DNA from 3 places in the Kistimonas ophiarachnellae genome. Region 2 is predicted to be linked to each of the others. Evidence: predicted binding sites of a transcription regulator. Region 2 holds the regulator's gene; each other region holds the start of a gene.
The links. Region 2 encodes sigma-54, which starts transcription at its own class of promoters, with help from an activator protein. Its sites were predicted from a motif close to TGGCACNNNNNTTGCTNT; they were not measured.
Positions count from the first base shown of each region.

Region 1: the regulator sigma-54 is predicted to act here: its motif matches at 975-992, upstream of nirB (nitrite reductase large subunit NirB).
Region 3: the regulator sigma-54 is predicted to act here: its motif matches at 1,465-1,482, upstream of flgB (flagellar basal body rod protein FlgB).

Region 1 is NZ_BAAJPA010000002.1:357,659-359,932, reverse strand. Features, by position in the region: gene AC27K1_RS03815 (NarK family nitrate/nitrite MFS transporter) at 1-633, opposite strand, end outside; gene nirB (nitrite reductase large subunit NirB) at 1,053-2,274, shown strand, end outside.
Region 2 is NZ_BAAJPA010000021.1:45,093-47,366, reverse strand. Features, by position in the region: gene lptB (LPS export ABC transporter ATP-binding protein) at 1-34, shown strand, start outside; gene AC27K1_RS20015 (RNA polymerase factor sigma-54) at 196-1,695, shown strand; gene hpf (ribosome hibernation-promoting factor, HPF/YfiA family) at 1,871-2,179, shown strand; gene ptsN (PTS IIA-like nitrogen regulatory protein PtsN) at 2,207-2,274, shown strand, end outside.
Region 3 is NZ_BAAJPA010000017.1:19,613-21,886, forward strand. Features, by position in the region: gene AC27K1_RS18480 (flagellar hook assembly protein FlgD) at 1-583, opposite strand, end outside; gene flgC (flagellar basal body rod protein FlgC) at 599-1,015, opposite strand; gene flgB (flagellar basal body rod protein FlgB) at 1,033-1,422, opposite strand; gene flgA (flagellar basal body P-ring formation chaperone FlgA) at 1,769-2,274, shown strand, end outside.

The DNA of each region.
Region 1 (2,274 bases), on a different contig from region 2:
GCCCAGGTTCTTTGGCCGGAAATAGGTTGAACCTTTTGGGGTATCACTGACACTCATGTAGTAAACGACGCTGTATGCCAGTGACATCAAGCCTGTTATGCCGACCGCATAGCGCCAGCCATCCTCGCCGCCGAACAACAGGGCGACTGTAGGCAGAGTCATGGCCGCAGCAGCGGAACCAAAGTTGCCCCAGCCGCCATAGATGCCTTCAGCAGTACCCAGCTGCTTGGCAGGGAACCACTCAGACACCATCCGGATACCAATCACAAAACCGGCGCCGATACAGCCCAGCAGGAAACGGGCGATGGCGGCCTGGGTGAAATTGTCGGCCAGCGCGTACATAAAGCAGGGAATACTGCAAAGCGCGAGTAATGCCGAATATACACGGCGGGGGCCAAACCGGTCGGTCAACATACCGATGATCACGCGGGCAGGGATGGTCAAGGCCACGTTCAGGATTAAGAGGGTCTTGAGCTGTTCCCGAGTGAGTGACAGCGAGTCAGCAATCGCTGTGACCAGCGGCGCATGGTTAAACCAAACGACAAAGGTAATAAAGAAGGCGATCCATGAAAGGTGCAGGACGCGCATCTTTCCTGTAAATGAAAATAGATTGATTTTATCGGGTTCTGACATGTCTGCTCCTTGTCGAGACGTGCGTTATTGTTGTCAAGATCTCCTTGAGCAAAGATCAGGCCAGAGTGGTGATGTTGTGTTGTTGAGGCGGATTGATCATCGGACTAAAGCGGTTTTATTCCCTCCTATGGGTTTTTCTTTAGGGAAATGGATGAATGTCGCCACTGCCTGACGGGCACATTCGTTGTGCCCGGGGAAATTTACTGCACCAAATTGTGTGTGTCCTGAAGCACTGAAATAAACCCCTGTCGTGCTCCGTCTTGGTGCAGCGCGTCCAGAATGACGTGTTCTAGTTGTAAATATTTCCTCTAATGCATTGTTATTTAAGAAGTATCTGACTTAGGCGTGATATTTGCTTTATCGGTGTAGTCAGGTTGGTTTCATCCAACGCGAGAACAATAAAATGACTGGAGCCAGGTATGCAGCATAAGGAAACACTGGTCGTAGTAGGCAATGGCATGGTGGGCCATCGGTTTATCGAAAAGCTGGTGGATGCCGGTGGCCTTGAGCAATATGACGTCATTGTTTTTGGTGAAGAACCGAGGCCTGCATACGACAGGGTACATTTAAGTGAGTTTTTCAGTGGTAAGACTGCTGATGATTTGAGCATGGTTAGCAGTGGTTTTTACGATCAGTCAGGTATTGAGCTGGTGCTTGATGATCGTGTTGCCAGCATTGAGCGATCAACACAGACCGTCGTGTCAGACAGTGGTCGTCGGGTCGCCTACGATAAACTGGTGCTGGCGACAGGTTCCTATCCTTTTGTTCCCCCTGTGCCGGGCCATGACCGGGACAACTGCTTTGTCTATCGCACGATTGAAGACCTGGAAGCCATTCGCGAATCTGCCCGAACCGGCAAGGTGGGGGCTGTTGTCGGTGGTGGGTTGCTTGGTCTTGAAGCCGCCAAGGCGTTGAAAGACCTGGGGTTGGAAACCCATGTTGTTGAATTTGCTCCCCGTCTCATGGCCGTACAGGTGGATGAAGGCGGTGGTGCCATGTTGCGCAGGAAAATTGAACAGCTGGGTGTGTCCATCCATACCAGCAAAAACACGCAGCAGATTGTGGATGGTGAGGACTGTTTCCATCAGATGCAATTTGCCGATGGCGAAGTGCTCGATACCGATATTGTGTTGTTTTCAGCAGGTATCCGTCCGCGCGATGAGTTGGCTCGATCGTGTGAGTTAGCGCTCGGTGAGCGTGGTGGAATTGTCATTGATAACCAATGTCGCACATCGGATCAGGCTATCTACGCGATAGGTGAGTGTGCATTGTGGGATAACCGGATTTTTGGTCTTGTAGCGCCTGGTTACCAGATGGCGCAGGTTGTCGTAGATGATCTGCTGGGCAAGGAAGGCAGTGAGTTTGTCGGCGCCGATATGAGTACGAAACTGAAGCTGATGGGGGTTGATGTTGCCAGCATTGGTGATGCCCATGGCCGTACGCCGGGTGCGTTAAGTTATCAGTATGTTGATGAGGAAAGGGAAGTTTATAAACGGCTGGTGGTCTCCAAAAGCCGGAAGAAACTGCTGGGCGCCGTTCTCATTGGTGATGCTGATGACTACGGTTCACTACTGCAGATGATGCTCAACGACATTCGTCTGCCAACCAAGCCTGCACAGTTGATTTTGCCTGCCAGTGATG
Region 2 (2,274 bases):
CGACGTCTATCTCGGAGAACACTTCCGTATCTGATGCAAAATCCGATCCAGCCATGTACTATACCGTCGCGAAAGCGATAACTGTCGCAACAGACTGAATAGCCGCAGGTGCAAACAGGCACCTGGCAAGCTCTCAGGGATGAGCAAGAACGACAACCGTGAATCAGATGTAGTGCAACCAGGACCGGTAGAGTCATGAAGCCATCACTGGAACTCAAGATTGGCCAGCAACTGACCATGACCCCTCAACTGCAGCAGGCTATCAGGCTGCTGCAGTTGTCAACGTTGGATCTGCAACAGGAGATCCAGCAGGCCATTGAGAGCAATCCGCTGCTTGAACAGGAGGAAAACACGCCTGAAAACAGTTCAGCCGATGACGCAGCAACGCAGGACAGCGATGCCGGCAGTGAAACCGGCCTGACTGACTTTGCAGCGGGCGAAAAAACAGAAAAATCCTCAGAAGAATCGGAATCCCAGGAAGAGTGGAGCGATCAGATTCCTACGGAACTACCCGTGGACAGCGGCTGGGACGACATCTACCAATCCTCATCCAGCTCCCAGAGCGAACGCTCTGACGACGACTTTACCAGCCGCAGCAGCGCCCCCGATTCCCTGCAGGATCATCTTGAGTGGCAACTCAACCTGACCCCGATGAGTGACACCGATCGCCTGATCGGTATGGCGATTATCGATGCAATAAACGACGACGGTTATCTGACCTGCTCTCTGGAAGACATCCTTGAGGGCATGGATCCGACACTGGAACTCGAACTTGATGAGGTCGAGGTCATGTTACGTCGTATCCAGCAGTTTGACCCGATCGGCGTAGCCTGCAGGGATCTACGCGAATGCCTTCTGATACAGCTAAACGGTCCTGACGTTCTGGAAGAACCCGCGCTACTTGCCGCCAAGCAGGTCGTTGATCAGCACCTGGATCGTCTGGGCAGCCGTGATTACACCACTATCATGCGCAAGGCAAAGCTCAAGGAGCCCGAGCTGAAAGCCGCCATTGAACTGATCCAAACCCTGAACCCGAAGCCCGGCAGCAGCCTTGAAACCGGTGAAGCAGAATATGTCATTCCAGACGTACTGGTCAGCAAGAAGCAGGGCGAGTGGGTTGTTGAACTGAATCCTGATGCGTCGCCACGTCTGCGCATCAATACCGGCTACTCCTCGCTGATCCGCCGGGCGGATAACAGCAGCGACAATACCTACCTGAAAAACCAGCTTCAGGAAGCCCGCTGGTTTATCAAAAGTCTGCAAAGCCGCAGCGAAACCCTGCTCAAGGTCGCCACCCGCATCGTCGACTACCAACGCGGGTTCTTCGACTATGGCGAGGAAGCCATGAAACCCCTGGTGCTGCACGATATTGCTGAAAGCGTGGAGATGCACGAATCCACCATCTCCCGTGTTACCACCCAGAAATACATGCATACGCCCCGGGGCATTTTTGAATTGAAATATTTCTTCTCCAGCCATGTCAGCACGGCATCCGGGGGAGAATGTTCTTCCACCGCCATTCGGGCGCTGATCAGGAAACTGGTCTCCCAGGAGAACCCGAGAAAGCCCCTGAGCGATAACAAGATCGCCGCATTGCTGGCGGAACAGGGCATTCAGGTCGCACGGCGAACCATTGCCAAGTACCGGGAATCCATCCTGATTCCGCCATCTAACGAACGAAAACGGCTGGTGTAGTCTACGCTGTGCCTAACAACCGGTTAGGGCACGTACAAACATACGCGCATTCCGGTAAATAGGTCGCAAAAACCCAAGACGACCGCCCCTGAGCAATGGTACACTAGAGCCGTCAGCCCGGTTCGTACGGAGTGCAAACCGGATGTGAGCGAACCTGTGATCAGGAGAGTAACGCATGCAAGTTAACATCAGCGGACATCATGTCGAAGTTACCGAGTCTCTCCGCGAGTATGTTACCAAAAAACTAAACAAGCTCGCTGAACACTGCGATAGCATAACCAATATCCAGGTTACGCTGAGCGTGGAAAAAGTCAGACAGCTTGCAGAAGCGACGCTCCACATACGCGGTGCGGATATCGCAGCGTCCGCCGAGCATGAAGATATGTATGCTGCCATTGATCTTCTGGCCGACAAACTTGATCGCCAGATCCTCAAACACAAAGAGAAAAACCTCGATCGTATGCAGGGAGCCGGCTCGCATTGAGCACCCCTCGCTACTCCCAGCATTCCAATGAGCATTCGTAAGATTCTATTGCCCGAGCACGCCCTCTGTGGCGTGCAGGGTGGCAGCAAAAAGCG
Region 3 (2,274 bases), on a different contig from region 2:
CGCTCCCCGGCATGACCACGCTGTTGACGGTGGTGCGCTGTACGACAGCGACCTCGGTTTCCCGACCGTCAAACGTAGCCATCGCTTCCAACCGGTACTTACCTTCCGGCAGGGGTTCATCCAGGTCCTTCAGGTCAAATTCCACCTGGCCGGATTGCTGGGCGCCCAGCGGCAATGTCGCCACCAGCTCATCGTTCTCGTCGTAGATATTGATCTTCAGGTCACCGGCGCTGGCGGGCAGCAGAATCTCGCCGTCCACCGTCTGTCCTTCCGACAGGTCCGCGCTGTTGGCCAGCACCATCACGTCCTTGCCCACCAGGGCCGAGGCATAGAGCGCCTGTGACGCATAAATCTGGGCGCCCAGGTCCGCCACCGCCCCCTTCATTTCGTCCATGCCGGACATCATGGTCAGGTCCGACAGCTGGCTGACCATCTGGCTGCTGTCCATGGGCGCGGTGGGGTCCTGGTTATTCATCTGCACCATCAGCATCTGCAGGAAGGCGTCGGAATCCAGGCCACTGGTGGAACTGGTTAACTGGGGTGGCGCTGTCGTCTGGGCGCCACTGATGCCGGAAACGGCCATGTCCTTATCTTCCTTTTACTGGCCCAGGGTCAGCAGTCGCTGCTGCATCTGCCGGGCGCTGTTCATGACTTCAATGCTGGTCTGGTAATTGCGCGAGGCCGACATCATGTCCGCCATCTCTTCCACCACGTTGACATTGGGGTAAAACACGTTGCCGTCGGCGTCCGCCATCGGATGATACGGCTGATGACGTACATTTGCCGGTGCGTCGCTTTCCATGATGTCGCTGACGGTGACGGAATAACCGGAGCCCGGCTCGCCGTTGACCTGTTCCATCACCGCGGCGAACAGTGGCTTGCGCGCCTTGTAACTGTCCGCTTCCGACGCCGCGGGCGTTTCCGCGTTGGCCAGGTTGCTGGCCACGGTATTGAGCCGGAGGGTCTGGGCCGTCATGGCCGATCCGGCGATATCAAAGATACGGTTGAGAGACACTGGGGGTTTCCTGCTGATTACTGCCCGTTGATCGCCCGTTCCAGCCCACGGACCTTCATGTTGAGAAAGGTGAAACTGGTTTCGTACTCCATGCGGTTACGGGCGAACGCCGCCTGTTCCTGTCCCAGCTCAACGGTGTTGCCGTTATGGGAGGGTTGCAGCGGCGACCGGTCATACACGACAGGTTGAGCCTGGTTGCCGCCGTCCAGCGACAGGTGACCGGCATCGGTCCGCGCCAGGGACAACTGCTCCTGCTGTTTCATAACGGCGCTGAAATCCAGGTCCTGCGCCCGGTAGCCCGGGGTATCGACATTGGCGATATTGCCGGCAATCACTTCTGCCCGCTGACTGCGCAGCGCCAGTCCCTGCTCATGCACCTGCAGGGTTTTGTCAAAACTGATACCCATTGACTGCTGCCCGATAACTGATGACGTTTTCAAACCGCAGCTTTAGCAATAGATGTGCCAATAAACATGGCATTAAAGATGCTAAGTGAAACCTCCTGTTTTTTTCGTTTTCCCCAGGACAATGCCCCATAGATATCCGCCCGATGGGCCGTGCACTTCCAATGCACAAGCTCACCCAATGAATACGCCCCTGCATACGAGGCGTAATCCGTCACGGCCATCATGCCGTTTATTGCCACGACAAAAAACGCCGGAAATATATTTCCCCCCGGAATCCTCCCGGCGAGGCAATCCATTGCATTTGTCGCTTGCCTGTCGATCCATAAAGATTGCCGCCGTCGTATGTATGACCCTGTTCCCTTCATGGCTTTATGCCGACACATTCGATCAGCAGGTGACCGATACAGCCCGGCAATACCTTCGGGAAAAAGCGAAGAAAACCGCGGCCGATATGCATGCGACCCGTTTCAAGGTGACAATCACGCCCCCGTCCGGCAGCCTCCGGCTTTCCCCCTGCCCTGTCACGCCCGAAATTATCGATATCAGCCGCGCCTCCCTGGGCGACCAGCGACTTAAAATGCGCTGTCCTGAAGGGCGGCAATGGTCATTTTTCCTGCGTGCAGACATCGCCATTTACCGACCGGTGCTGGTCACCACCCGTCCACTGGAAAGCGGCGTTCCCGTTGTCACATCCGCCGTTTCATTTCAGCTCATGAACCTCGCCGAACTGGACCGCGGTTACCTGACTGACCTGAAGGCACTGCGCTATCAAACGACACGGAAACGGATCAGGACAGGGACGCCGCTGAGACCGGACATGCTGACGGCCGCCAGCCTGGTCAAACGGGGGGA